2 regions of the Paenibacillus sp. OSY-SE genome follow, and region 1 is predicted to be linked to the other one. Evidence: predicted binding sites of a transcription regulator. Region 1 holds the regulator's gene; the other holds the start of a gene.
What was found. The regulator Rex, encoded in region 1, represses fermentation and respiration genes when NADH is low (regulators of the CRP and FNR family bind a similar motif). The targets are predictions, from matches to a motif close to TTGTGAAATATTTCACAA.
Positions count from the first base shown of each region.

Region 1 (7,806 bases):
TGGTAAAGGATTTGAACTTTGACGTCGAGATTGTGCCGTGCCCGATTGTGCGTGAAGGGGACGGTCTTGCGCTCAGCTCCCGCAACATCTATTTGTCTGCAGAAGAGCGTGAGCAGGCATTGGTGCTGTCCCGTACGTTGCGTCAAGTCGAAGCTTGGCTGGAACAGCGTCCAGACATGACGGCGCCTCAACTGAGGGACAACATCATCAAGTCGATTCAGGAAGCTCCGCTGTCTGATATCGATTATGTGGAAATATTGCGATTTCCGTCGCTTGAAGCGCTATCGCCAGAACAAACGCTGGCGAATACGGATCATCGCGTATTGATTGCACTGGCCGTACGGTTCGGTCGAACTCGATTGATTGATAACCGTTTACTGGAGAACAAATAGGGGGAATGTGCCATGTTACGTGAAATGATGAAGTCAAAAATTCACCGGGCAACCGTTACCGAAGCCAATTTGAACTACGTTGGCAGCATTACGATTGACGAGCATCTTATGGAATGTGCCGATATTTGGCCGAATGAAAAAGTGCAAATAGTAAACAATTATAATGGTGCCCGTTTGGAGACTTACGTCATTCCAGGGCCAAAACATTCGGGCGTAATCTGTCTGAATGGAGCGGCTGCGCGCCTTGTACAGCCTGGAGATAATGTCATCATCATTTCTTATGCTTCCATGACGAATGAAGAAGCGAAGCAATATGATCCAAAAATCGTCTTCGTGGACGCGGACAATAAACCGGTCGAGCTCGCGACGCAGACCGAAACGTATGCGACTGTTCGTTAATCGTTAACGGCATCATCAGGAATCGGAATTGACAAGCGAAGGCACTGCTCGGGAAACGTTGGAGCATCGAATGAAATGCATCCCCTTAACACAAAATGAACGTGAGCCGCAAGATGACGATACGCATCACTTGTAAAGGTGGGATGAATCGTGCTGCAACATGTATTCGCAACGATGAACGAATTGTTGGATGATATTATTCGGCAGTATCCTCATGCACAAGGCAAAGAAAAAAAGGAATTGGATCACCAAATGTCATTGCTTCGCTCCATGAGCGATCTCATTGTGGAGGAATGGCTGCAGTTTGAAGAAAAGCTTGCGCAGCTGCGTCCTCGCGGCAAGGATGCTGCTGGCGGTAAGATGAAGAAGGAACAAGAGATCTCGGCACCCGATTACGGCGATCCTTTTCAACGGGGCCAAGGATATTATTTGTTGATGATGTATAAGGAAGCAGTCAAGCATTTGGAGCAAGCGGCGCTTCATCAGCCGGACAATATTGAAGTGCGGGCTTATCTGGCCATGGCGTATTTGAACATGGGGCGAAGCCAGGAAGCCGGACATCATTTCGAATTCATCATTCCTTTAACGGAAAGCAAGTGCTTGAAGGCCATCGCGTATAATGCGCTCGGTTGTATTCAAGCGGAGCAGCGCAACTTGTCTCTGGCGCAAGAGTATTTTGCGAAAGCCCACCAGATGGATCCTTCATTGCCAGAACCGGTCTTTAATTTGAAGGTGTGTCTGTCGAATTGCGGTCATCTGCAGTACGGTGCCGGAAATATGAACCACATGCAATAAGATTATTTAGAGGGGAACATTTGTGCGAAGTACGCACAGATGTTTCCCTCTAGTCATTTCCAAATGACCGAACATCTGTTATGCTAATAACAGTAATTGCGAGAGGAATTATATTAAGATGAGATTTGCTGTATTGGACTTTGAAACGACAGGCAATCAGCCTAACGATGAAATTATACAAATCGGACTCGTCATTCTCGGTCACGATTTACAGATGGAACGCGAGTATCATACGCTCGTTCGGCCGACCATCACAATTCCTGAATTCATTACGCAATTAACCGGAATTGGCAATGAGGATGTGCAGGATGCGCCAGACTTGGATGAAGCGATGACAGGGCTTGTTCCATTGTTAAGTGACGTCGTGCTCGTCGGACATAATGTTGCGTTCGATTATCAATTTCTGCGCCAAGCTCTAGAGCAGACCGGTTATTTACCGTTTACCGGACGTATTCTGGACACCATTGAGCTGCTGCGGATACTGTTCCCTTCACTGCCGTCTTATCAGTTGGGATCGGTTGCGCATGAATTCGGAATCATCCATGACCGACCGCATCAAGCCGACAGCGACGCGAGAGCGACAGCCGATGTATTTATCCGCTGCCTGCAAGCGATCGATGACTTGCCGCTTCTGACTCTGCAACGTATTGTGGATGTATTTGGCGATCAAGAAGAGCGCGATTTAAAGTGGATGCTGGTGGAGAAGCTAAATGAACGTGAGCGGGACGTGTCCGATTGGGACGAGAAGGAAGGTAACTTTCCATTCCGTCAGCTAACGTTGAAGCAAGGGGATTGGACGGATACCCTTCCTCCGCGTGAAGGTTCAGAGAGCAGTCCGCTCAACAATGTGACGTTCCGTGGCTTTATGGATGAAGTGAGGAACAATTTGGCGAGTCTGTTGCCGAATTACGAGCCGCGTGAAGCTCAGGAACAAATGTTTAACGAAGTGATGGAATGCCAGGAGCAGGACCTTCATCTCTTGATTGAAGCTGGAACAGGCACTGGGAAATCACTTGGATACTTGCTCCCTTCCTTATATTACAGCGTATCTCAAGAGAAGAAAGTGATTGTTAGCACGCACACTATCAATTTGCAAGAACAGTTGAGACAGCGTGATTTACCGCTTCTGGAGAAGATTGTTCCGTTTCCTTTCAAAGCTTCGGTGTTAAAAGGACGCAGTCACTATTTGTGTTTGAGAAAATTTGAACATAAAATAAATCATAGAGAGTTCGTTCATGCGCGTGACGACAGCATAACCGCTGCTCAGTTTCTCGTCTGGCTAAGCCAGACGGAGCATGGCGATGATGAGGAGCTGCATTTGGTCCACAAAGGTCCAGATTTCTGGGATACGGTGTCCAGTGATAGCGACTCTTGTCTGAACCGGGCTTGCCCGTGGTTCCGGCGCTGCTTCTATCATCGGGCGAAGAATGAAGCGAATTTGTCGGACATTATTATAACGAACCATTCTCTGCTGTTCACCGATGTCATTGCCGAACATCGTCTGTTGCCTACCTATGAACACTTGGTCATAGATGAGGCTCATCATTTTGAAGAGACGGCAGGCAAACATCTAGGCATCCATTTGCAATATTTTTCACTCATTCATCCGTTAACGCGGCTATTCAAAGACAGCAAGAATGGAGCATTGATCTTGCTTCAGATGCGGCTCCGCCTATCCGGTCACGAGAAAGCGCTTATCTGGGCAGAAGGAATCGACAAGCTGCTCACGCAAATCGTCGACGTGAAGGAACAATGGGACCGTTTGAATGAAGTCTTGTTCCAATTGCTTCCTCCGACTGAGAACGGACAAGCCGAAGCCGCCGGGCAGACGGTATTCCGGTTGCCGTCGGGCGAACGTCCAGAAGCTTGGGCCGGCATCACCGAGCTGGAAAGCGACATCCATGTCCGGCTTAGCGATATTGTTCGGTCAGGAGAGAAGCTGGCCAACGAATGGAAGGATTACGATGACGATGAAATTCAGGGCGTTGTCGTGGACGTGACGGGATTGTTCAAAGAATTGGGCCTAGTTCGGGATGAATTCCGCAACTTTATGCAGGGGAAAGACCCGGAAACGGTCTACTGGATGGAAGGGAATTCCCAGTTCAAGCATAAATCGATGCATATGTACGCAGTCCCGGTCGATGTGAGTGATGCACTGAAACGGTATTTTTTTGAACCGAAGAAAAGTGTAATTCTGACATCGGCTACGCTGTCGGTCGATAAATCATTCCAGTTCGTGGCAGAACAAATCGGGCTGAAGGATGCGGAGCGGGATGGACGGCTGCACACGGTCATATTACCGTCACCGTTTAATTACCGGGAACAGGCATTAGTCGTTATCCCACGTGATTTCCCGAGCGTAAAGGGCGCATCAGATGCAAAGTTCAACCAGATGTTGACGCAATCGATAGCGGATGTCGCGCAAGTAACGAGAGGACGAATGCTTGTGCTCTTCACCTCGTATCGCATGCTGCGGGATGTATATGCGCCTTTGAAGGAAGCGCTGAGCGTTCACGGGATTCACGTGCTTGGACAAGGCATTGACAGCGGTAACCGCAGCAAGCTGACCCGCAGGTTCAGGGAGCAATCCGCTTCCGTCTTGCTGGGGACGAGCAGCTTCTGGGAAGGGGTGGACATTCCTGGAGATGCACTCACGTGCTTGGCGATTGTTCGACTTCCGTTCCAGCCGCCGAACCACCCGTTGGTCGAGGCAAAATCAGAGCGGCTGAAACGGCAAAATCAGAATCCATTCCGGAAGTATTCCGTGCCGCAAGCCGTTATCCGCTTTAAGCAGGGATTCGGCCGATTGGTGCGGACCTCGCAGGATAAGGGAATTGTCATCATCTATGATACGCGCGTGATCGAAACAAGCTATGGCAAGCACTTTTTATATTCCTTGCCGGGACCAAAGATGGAGCACATGGCTGCAGAGCAGTTGGTTCCGCGCATTGAAACGTGGTTGGACGATAATCAAAAGACGTTGAAGAGCGATGAGGGGACTTGATTTAAGATATGAAAACATTAAAAATATCTGAAGCTGTTGTTCGACGTCTGCCGGTCTATTTGCGTCATTTGATAGAACTGAAGCAGCGTGAAGTATTGACAGTTTCTTCTCAGGATTTGGGCCAGAAGCTGGATTTAAATCCAGCGCAAATCCGCAAGGACTTGGCTTATTTTGGAGATTTTGGACGCAAAGGCATTGGTTATGACGTATCTTATTTAATACAGCAAATCCGTCATATATTGAAGCTGGACCAAATTATTAACGTTGGCCTGGTCGGTGCCGGTAAACTGGGGCATGCGTTGTGCAATTACACGGTCTATTTGAAAGACAACATGAAAATCGTAGCTGTGTTCGACGCCATGGAGTCCAAGATTGGCACGGATATTAATAATCTGAAAGTTCAACCTATGAGCGAAATGATCACAACGGTTCGAAATCAGCACATCCGTATCGGAATTATTACGGTTCCGGCCGCGGAAGCGCAATATGTAGCGGAGCAATTCGTCGAAGCCGGTGTAGAAGCCATTTTGAACTTTGCGCCTGTTATTTTGAAGGTTCCGTCTCATGTGCGCGTGCATACTGCCGATTTCACAACGGATTTGTTTAGCCTGGCTTATTATTTAACGGATCAGGGAAAGGAAGTTCCAGTCCAATGACAAAGCGAATCATTATTGAAAATGGCGCCTTTGCGGTACTTAATGCTCAATCCGGGCAAACCTCAACCAAGGGAACGATGGTTATTGAAAATGATCGAATTGTCCACTTGGGAGATTCACTTCCCGCGCAGTTCGATACGAGTGATGCAGAGAGAATAAACGGCAAAGGTCTGTTCTTCCTGCCTGGTTTAATCAATACGCATGGTCATGCTGCGATGTCGCTCCTGCGCGGGTATGGTGACGACATGGTGCTGCAATCGTGGCTGCAGGAGAAAATGTGGCCAATGGAAGCGAAATTTACGTCACAGGATGTGTATTGGGGAACCGCATTATCCGTCGTTGAGATGCTTAAGGGCGGAACCACAACGTTCGTCGACATGTATGATCATATGGATGAAGTCGCTAAAGTCTGCGAACAGTCTGGCATTCGGGGCTGTCTAATGCGCGGCGCAATCGGGCTGTGTCCTGAAGACGTCCAGGATGCGAAGCTTAAAGAAGCGGTTCAATTCGCAAAAGACTGGAACGGCAAGGCGAATGGACGGATTACAACCGTGCTGGCGCCACATGCGCCATATACGTGTCCGCCGGCATTCATTGAGAAGTTCGTGCAAGCGGCACATGATATGGATTTACCTCTTCATACACATATGTCGGAGACGAAGGCGGAAGTGGAACAGAACGTGAAGGATTATGGGCTCCGTCCGGTTGCTCATTTAGAGAAATTAGGCTTCTTCTCCCGGCCGTCGTTCATTGCACACGGGGTACATTTGACAGATGAAGAAATTGCGACTCTGGCTCACTACCATGTAGCTGTGTCTCATAATCCAGGCAGCAACCTCAAGTTGGCGAGCGGTGTAGCTCGGGTTCCTGAATTGTTGCGCGCAGGAGTTGTCGTCTCTCTCGGAACGGATGGTCCGGCCAGCAACAATAACTTAGACATGTTCGAAGAAATGCGGCTTGCTGCGCTTATACACAAAGGAGTATCGGGAGATCCAACCGCGATTCCGGCTGCAGAAGCGCTGCGCATGGGTACCGTATACGGGGCGAAGACGATTTCGCTTCCTGATGTAGGATTGCTTGAGGTCGGTATGAAGGCAGATATGGTTGCGGTAGATATCGATCAAGCTCACTTCATTCCACATACGGATCTCGTATCTCACATGATTTACTCCGCTTCGGCTAAAGATGTGAAGCATGTGTGGATTGATGGAGAACAGGTCGTGAAGAATGGCGAATGCCTGACGTTAGATGAAGAACGTATCCGTCATGAGACGCAGCAATGCTTCGAGCAGCTGCTGCAGCGATAAGCGGGGGGATTTATTCATGGTAAGAAGCCGCACACGTCGGCGTTCCAAATGGAAATGGTATATCCCGCTGGCGGTTCTTATTCTGATTCTTCTCATTGCTGCCGTATATATGTATGTGCAATATATAAATGCTGATGAGCGAGTGAAAGAAGCTGATATCATTCGCCAAGCGAATGATAGTGTAAAGCTCGCAGAAATATCCGGTGTCGAGAAGAGCGTATGGGACGACATTGTCTATGTTGTTGAAGGTAAAGATGAACAAGACCAAGAACGACTGGTGTGGGTGTTTCCGAAGAAAGTCGTATCTATGTACGCCTTTGAAGGAATAAAAAAAGATGCGATGAAAGCAAAAATAAAAGAGCAATATAACAAGGTTCACATCGTACGGCTTATTCCCGGATATAAAGACGGGCAATATGTATGGCAGGCGATGCTGGAGCGAGCGGACGAACAGGGCGCCAACCGCTATTATTATCAATTTTATCTGTTCGCCGACGGTTCACCGATCGGAGAAATCTACGGGCTGCCTAATAAATAACGATGAACCACCTGTCAAGTGCTCATTACACCGTATTCTTGCAAGTGACGCGATTGAAGCGTTGCAGCGAGAATACGGTGTTTTTTTTGTTGCCAAGGGGATTGGCAGCTATGGTACACTTTACATTCAACTTCAGTGTATATACTATGATATACTCTAACATGTACTGAATGATATATTTCATGTATTCAACAAGCGCCGTTTTCATGTAGATAGATTAGAGTGTGAGGAGGTATTTCAGCATGACGAAAAAAGTTCGTATCGCGCCTACCATCCTGATTATGATTGTGACGGGCGCCGTACTGTTCGGTGGATGGGCGTTGTATCAGACTAATTTTGTGAAGCAGCCAGTGGAACAGATCGTGCAAAAGCATGCTGAGATTACACAATATCATGTTGACTGGCAGACCGACGCGATGAAGGTTCAAATTCAGACGAAGCCGGGTGTCGATGTCCGTGAATTGGTTCAGCAGCTGAATGGCGACTTGGAAAAGCAAGCAAAAGGGAAAAAGGTAGTTATTGAATATATGAATGACCATAGCACGCCGAAAATCGATAAATGGTGGTCCCAGGCATTGTTTGATGTCGCTGAAGCGATGGTACATCAAAAATATAGTCAAATTCCATCACGTCTGCAGCAGCTGCAGCAGCCGGGGATAGAAGTTCAGACGGAAATGGACAACCAGTATGTATATATTACGGTGAAGGATGGACA
Region 1 covers NZ_ALKF01000184.1:59,191-66,996, forward strand. Annotated here, with positions in the region: gene panC (pantoate--beta-alanine ligase) at 1-392, shown strand, start outside; gene panD (aspartate 1-decarboxylase) at 405-791, shown strand; gene A372_RS0116030 (tetratricopeptide repeat protein) at 942-1,586, shown strand; gene dinG (ATP-dependent DNA helicase DinG) at 1,705-4,590, shown strand; gene A372_RS0116040 (redox-sensing transcriptional repressor Rex) at 4,599-5,246, shown strand; gene A372_RS0116045 (amidohydrolase) at 5,243-6,553, shown strand; gene A372_RS0116050 (cell wall elongation regulator TseB-like domain-containing protein) at 6,570-7,091, shown strand; gene A372_RS0116055 (hypothetical protein) at 7,334-7,806, shown strand, end outside.

Region 2 (7,806 bases), on a different contig from region 1:
TCAGACAATACGCCTGTTAAGGAAAACGTATTCATTCCATACACTGACGCTGTAGGTAAAGTGGAATTGGTTGGAACGAATGAGGTGCTGGAATTCAACCGTGTAGAGGATGGAGTATCGATTACTCTCCCGTTATCTGCGCTCGGGGATAAAGCTCCTATTGCTCATGTGTTCCGCATTACTGCCTAGCGACGATTGTATTTTTGTGACACATAATGTTATCGGTAAATCAAAGAAGAGGGGGCTGACGCCCCTCTTCTTCATTTCTAAGGATACAGAACTTATAAATGTGGCCCATTAAATGCGGCATATCTCCTTCGGACACATCTCACAGTGGCAAATCTCCTGTAAATGCTCGAGCTCGCGAATGACGATCATGCCGTTCTCGTACTCGACTACTCCTTTTTTGCGAAGGTCGCTGAGCATGCGGTTGACACTCTCGCGGGTAGCTCCGATCATGTTGGACAGGTCGGTATGTGTAATCTTCTTGTTGATGAGAATGCCGCCGTCTTCCAGTTCTTCGCCATACGTATTGGAGAGGCGGATCAAGGTTGAGCACAACGCTCCCGGCTTGCCGTACATCATTAGGTCGCGGAATTTTGTCTGGGTTAGACGATGGTGGATACCCATCCATTTCATGAAATCAATGGAAAAATCACAGTGCTGGCATATTAGAATTTCAATATCCTTCTGTTCGATTAGCCAGACATCGGCTTCCTCGACCACTTCGGCCGTGAAGTTGTGCTTCGTGCTATGAAACGGATCCACCTGACCGACCAAGTCGCCAGCTTGATACATGTATAGAATTAGCTCTTTCCCTTCATCCGTCGATTTCGTAATCTTAATACGGCCGCTCTTCAGCAGGAACAGCTTGTCGGAGACGTCGCCTTCCCAGAACAGGTGAGAGCTATCTGGATAAGTGCGGTCTTTGGCTACACTGATTAAACGCTCCACATTTTGGTCCGAGAAGCACGATGTGTTACAAGGCTCTTGAAATCGTTCCATGATGTTAGTCACTCCATTCTCCTCCAATTTGTCTATTTCAATTTTTAGTTATTATGACCCAAGGTATTCCATGTGACAAGTTTCACTATTTTATACGATAATACTATCATGGAGGTTCCAACGAAAGATGTCAATTTAATTAGGTTAAAAATTAGTTACATTTTTGCGAAAATGCCGTGATCATCATCATAATTATAAGAAGAAAAAAGAAATCATAAAGAAGTTTGCATTGTGATGTAGATCACATACCGAATTGAAACCATCGGTTACAATGAATATGTGAAATGATTCACAATCAATAGTAAGCAAATGAACCTCGGATAAGGCCGTAACAGACCAAACACAGACATGAAGAGAGAAACCAAGTCTAAGGTTCACACTTAGTCCTTGAATGGAGGCGGAGAGAATGGCAACGAAACCAGAAGTGAAAGCTACAGAGAAAAAGACAGAGCAAACCGCAAATGTCGAGAAGCACATCCAGCAACTGATTGACCGCGCGAAGAAGGCGCAGGAAGCATTCATGGATATGGATCAGGAGCAAATCGACAAAGTGGTTCAACAAATGGCGTTGGCAGGCTTAGACAAACATATGCATCTCGCGAAAATGGCTGTGGAGGAAACGGGCCGCGGCGTATACGAGGACAAAATTACGAAGAACATCTTTGCTACGGAGTATATTTTTAACCACATTAAATATGAAAAAACAGTAGGCGTTATTGAAGACAATCCGAATGGCGCCTACATGAAGATAGCCGAACCAGTCGGTATCGTGATGGGGATTACGCCAGTAACGAATCCGACATCGACGACGATGTTCAAAGCGCTCATCTCGATTAAGACGCGCAACCCGATTATTTTCGGGTTTCACCCTTCGGCACAGAAATGCAGCGCGGAAGCGGCTCGCATTTTGCATGATGCAGCTGTGAAATATGGCGCACCGGAACATTGCATCCAATGGATCGAGTTCCCGTCGATGGAAGCGACGAACACGCTCATGAACCACCCGGAGGTAGCGCTCATCCTGGCAACAGGCGGCGCGGGCATGGTTCGTTCCGCATACAGCTGCGGCAAACCGGCGCTTGGCGTTGGTCCCGGCAATGTGCCTTGCTTCATTGAAAAGACGGCAGACCTGAACCAAGCAGTAACTGACCTGATTCTGTCCAAAACATTCGACAACGGGATGATTTGCGCATCCGAGCAGGCGGTTATCATTGAAGAGCCAATTTTCAATCAGACGAAGAAGCTGATGCAGTCCCAAGGCTGCTACTTCCTGAGCAAAGAGGAAATCGGCAAGCTGCAGGGCAGTGCCATGAAAGCCGAAACGTGTGCAGTCAATCCAGTAATTGTCGGCCAGCCGGCGACGAAGATTGCCGAGATGGCGGGCATCAATGTGCCGGACAACACGAAGATTCTCGTGGCCGAGCTGGAAGGTGTCGGACCGAAATATCCGCTGTCCGCAGAGAAATTGAGTCCCGTGCTTGCCTGCTATAAGGTGAAAACGGCGCAGGAAGGTATCGACCGCGCTGCAGAAATCGTTGAATTCGGCGGCATGGGCCACTCTTCGGTCGTCCACACGAACGATGACGACGTTATTGCGAAGTTCTCGGACCGCTTGCAAACCGGGCGCATTCTCGTCAACTCGCCATCCACGCATGGCGCCATCGGGGACCTGTATAACACGAACATTCCGTCCTTGACGCTCGGCTGCGGTTCTTACGGCCGCAACTCGACGTCCTCGAACGTAACGGCGGTGAACTTGCTCAATATTAAACGGGTGGCGAAGCGTACAGTGAATATGCAGTGGTTTAAAGTTCCAAATAAAATCTACTTTGAAAAAGGGGCAACCCAATACTTGGCGAAAATGCCGGACATCAGCCGCGTCATGATTGTTACCGACCCGATGATGGTGAAGCTCGGCTATGTGGAAAAATTGGAATACTACTTGCGTCAACGCCGCAATCCGGTCGTTATCGAAGTGTTCTCCGATGTAGAGCCGGATCCGTCCACCAAGACGGTTGAACGCGGTACGGAAATGATGCAGAGCTTCCAGCCAGACTGTATTATCGCACTTGGCGGCGGATCGCCAATGGACGCAGCGAAGGGCATGTGGCTGTTCTATGAATATCCGGATACGGAATTCGACAACCTGAAGCAGAAGTTCCTTGATATCCGCAAGCGGACTTATAAATATCCGCGACTCGGCAAAAAGGCGAAATTCGTGGCCATTCCAACCACGTCCGGTACGGGTTCGGAAGTGACTTCGTTTACCGTCATTACGGATAAAGAAAAAGGAAACACGAAGTATCCGCTGGCTGACTATGAATTAACGCCGGACGTAGCCATCGTGGATCCGGAATTCGTATACAGCTTGCCGAAAACTGCGGTAGCCGACACCGGTATGGACGTGCTTACGCATGCGATTGAGGCGTACGTGTCCGTTATGGCGAGCGATTACACCGATGGCTTGGCGATTAAAGCTATCCAGCTCGTATTCGCGAATTTAGTGAAATCTCATCATGAAGCATGTCCGAAGGCACGCGAAAAAATGCACAACGCTTCGACACTTGCCGGTATGGCGTTCGCGAATGCCTTCCTCGGCATCAACCATAGCTTGGCGCACAAATGGGGAGCGCAATATCATACGGCACACGGTCGCACGAATGCCATTCTGCTGCCGCACGTCATTCGCTACAATGCGAAGAAGCCGACGAAGTTCGCTTCGTTCCCGAAATATGACCACTTCGTGGCGGATGAGCGCTACGCGGAAATCGCACGCATCTTGGGATTGCCTGCCCGCACGACGGAAGAGGGCGTGAACAGCCTTATCAAGGCGATTCGCGACATGAACCGCGAGCTCGGCATTCCGGAATCGTTCCAAGCCATCGGCTTCGACGCGAAGGATTTCGAATCCCGCGTAGACTACTTGGCAGACCGCGCGTTCGAAGACCAATGTACGACAGCGAATCCGAAGCTGCCGCTCGTGACGGAATTGGCGGAAGTGTACCGCAACGCCTTCTACGGACGGTTCGAGTAAGAAGGCAGCAACTGAAAGCATGACAGCCTAATCCACCTTTCCTTTATACAGCAGCGAAGAGTCCAGCCCTCTTCGCTGCTATTGTCTGTCATTATGAAAACACGGACATTGTTTTCAACTAAAATTGAACAATTAAATGTGATTAATTTCATGGAGGACAACTATATTGTGATATAAATCACATTAACTGTACGTGAAAAGAGGTACAATTAAATCACAGCAAGGGAAGACAAAAATGAAGCATATTATTTCTTTCTTTGTCAGCCGCACTTAGCAGGAAGTGACGCTTCGCTGGAGAAGTAAAAAGCGAAAGAAAAATAATTGCAGCTTCTAAAGTGAAAAACGTCACAAAATGTAAGATTAGGCATTACAATGAATGGGTATGTACATGATATTGCTAGGTGTGAGCGTTCTGGATTGTTTACAGCACATACAGATAATCAAATGTATGGAGGGATTACGATGTCGGTGATTGAAAAGAACATGACTGAAGTAAAAACAATGGATCCATGGCGTGGGTTCAAAATGGGAAAATGGCAAAGACACGTAGATGTGCCTAACTTCCTTGATGACAACATTTTGCCTTATCATGGAGACGAGGCGTTCCTCGCGGGCCCGACTCAGAACACGAAGGACCTGTGGGAAGTTGTAAGCCGTCTGACTAAAGAAGAGCGCGACCGCGGCGGCGTATGGGATGTCGATGTAAACACTCCTTCGACGATCACATCGCACCAACCGGGCTACTTGGATAAAGATAAAGAAAAAGTGGTCGGCGTTCAGACAGATGCTCCGTTCCGCCGCTCCATTCAACCATTCGGCGGCATTCGCATGATGATTGACGCTTGTGAAGCATACGGCTTCAAAATGCCGGATGAAATTGTTAAAATGTTTACAGACATTCGCAAAACGCATAACCAAGGCGTATTTGATGCATATACTTCCGAAATGCGCGCAGCACGCAAAGCCGGAATCATCACGGGCTTGCCGGATGCTTACGGTCGCGGCCGCATCATCGGCGATTATCGCCGAATCGCATTGTACGGTATTGACTACTTAGTTCAACAGAAGAAGCAAGATTTGAAAAACCTTGAAGTGGACGCAATGGATGCTGATACCATTCGCGACCGCGAAGAAATCTCTGAACAAATTCGCGCACTCGGCGAATTGAAGCAACTGGCAGAAATGCACGGCTTCGACATTTCCAAGCCAGCCGTGAACGCGCAAGAAGCGTTCCAATGGGTATACTTTGGCTACTTGGCAGCCGTTAAAGAACAGAATGGTGCGGCGATGTCCCTTGGTCGCGTATCTTCCTTCTTGGATATTTACATTGAACGTGACTTGAAAGAAGGCAACTTGACAGAACAAGAAGCGCAAGAGCTAGTTGACCATTTCGTCATGAAGCTGCGTATCGTTAAGTTTTTGCGCACACCAGACTACAATGAATTGTTCAGCGGTGACCCTACTTGGGTTACAGAATCAATCGGTGGTATGGGAATGGACGGAACGACTCGCGTCACGAAGAACAGCTTCCGTTTCCTGCACACCTTATATAACTTGGGACCAGCTCCAGAGCCAAACTTGACGGTACTGTGGTCCACGAAATTGCCTGAATCGTTCAAAAAATATTGCTCGAAGGTTTCGATTGAAACAAGCTCCATTCAATATGAAAATGATGACCTGATGCGTCCGTTCTACGGTGATGACTACGGTATCGCTTGCTGCGTATCCGCAATGCGCATCGGTAAGCAAATGCAGTTCTTTGGTGCTCGCGCTAACTTGGCAAAATGCTTGCTGTACGCTATCAACGGCGGTAAAGACGAAAAATCCGGCGCTCAAGTCGGACCAGAACTGCCAGCGATTACGAGCGAAGTGCTTGATTACGACGAAGTCGTGAAACGTTTCAAGCAAATGATGGATTGGCTTGCGAAGCTGTACATGAACACGCTCAACATCATTCACTATATGCATGATAAATATAGCTATGAACGTATCGAAATGGCATTGCATGACCGTGAGATTCTGCGCACGATGGCTTGCGGTATTGCAGGACTCTCGGTAGCGGCTGACTCCTTGAGCGCCATTAAATTCGCAAAAGTCAAACCAATCCGCAACGAGCAAGGCATCGCGGTTGACTTCGAAATTGAAGGCGACTACCCTTGCTACGGCAACAATGATGACCGTGTAGACGGTATTGCAATTGAGTTGGTTGAATCGTTCATGAATATGATTCGCAAACATAAAGCATACCGTGGCGCATTGCCGACACAATCGGTTCTGACCATTACGTCGAACGTTGTATATGGCAAGAAAACAGGTACAACGCCTGACGGACGCAAAGCCGGCGAACCGTTCGCACCTGGTGCGAACCCAATGCACGGCCGTGATAAGAAGGGCGCGCTCGCATCGCTCAGCTCGGTAGCCAAGCTGCCTTACGAGCATAGCTTGGACGGCATTTCGAACACCTTCTCCATCGTGCCGAAAGCATTGGGCAAAGAGCTTGACGCTCGGAAATCCAATCTTACGTCGATGATGGACGGATACTTCGGCAGCGGAGCGCATCACTTGAATGTCAACGTATTCGACCGTGAGCAATTGCTCGACGCGATGGAACATCCAGAGAACTATCCACAGCTGACGATTCGCGTGTCCGGTTATGCGGTTAACTTCATCAAGCTGACTCGCGAACAACAAATGGATGTCATTAACCGTACATTCCACGGTTCGATGTAACCGAATTAAGACAGCAACATATGTGAATAATGAAGGAGGGGGAGCAGCCATACCCGAGCAACGCACCTTGCGGTGTTTTCCGGGAGGGCGCCCCCTCTTGCTTTTTCACTAGACATATGTTGATATGTATGAATGACCTCGTGGAGAGCAATAGAGAAAGGACCGTGATACGATGATTGGACGCATACATTCTGTAGAAACGTTCGGCACGGTGGATGGGCCAGGAATTCGCTTCATATTATTCATGCAAGGCTGTGCGTTAAAATGCCAATATTGCCATAATCGCGATACATGGAGTTTGAATGACGGAAAAGAAATGACGATAGAAGAAGCGTTGTCCGAAATCGAATCCTATTTGCCGTATTACCGCAGCTCTGGAGGGGGCTTGACGGTGTCTGGCGGCGAACCGACGCTGCAAGGGCCATTCGTCAAGGAACTGTTCCGGCAAGTGAAGGAACGTTGGGATTTGCATACAACACTCGATACGAACGGTGTTAATGATGTCACAAAGCTTGCGGACCTGTATGATTTGACGGATCTCGTGCTGCTCGACATTAAGCATATCAACAACGAGAAGCATATGTCCCTCACCGGTGTTCCGAATACGCGGACGCTGGAAACGGCGCGTTGGTTATCGGATCACGGGAAGAAAATGTGGATTCGCCATGTGTTTGTGCCGACGATTAATGATGCGGAAGAGGACTTGCTTGAGCTCGGTCGTTTCATCGGATCGTTGCAAGGCGTTGAGAAGGTAGACATCCTGCCATATCACCAGATGGGCGTATACAAATGGGAGCATCTCGGTGAGAAATATCCACTCGAGGGCGTGCCTTCACCGACAGCAGAAGAAGTGGAACGGGCACAGCGACTTATCGATCAGGGGCGCATGGAAGCGGCGAAGCATTGATTGCTCTTATAAAATAATAGGAGCCGGGGCACTATCTCAAGAGAGGTAGTGCCCTTTTTGCGTTGTTCTTTCTGCTTGCATTGGATTGTGTCCAGTAAAAAAGCAACGGATGCCTTTTTACCGCCCAATT
Region 2 covers NZ_ALKF01000193.1:132,403-140,208, reverse strand. Annotated here, with positions in the region: gene A372_RS0121495 (alpha-L-fucosidase) at 1-189, shown strand, start outside; gene A372_RS0121490 (Crp/Fnr family transcriptional regulator) at 298-1,005, opposite strand; gene adhE (bifunctional acetaldehyde-CoA/alcohol dehydrogenase) at 1,412-4,039, shown strand; gene pflB (formate C-acetyltransferase) at 4,502-6,769, shown strand; gene pflA (pyruvate formate-lyase-activating protein) at 6,942-7,676, shown strand.
Region 2: a site for Rex is predicted at 4,206-4,223, ahead of pflB (formate C-acetyltransferase). Genes of this name have one in related genera too.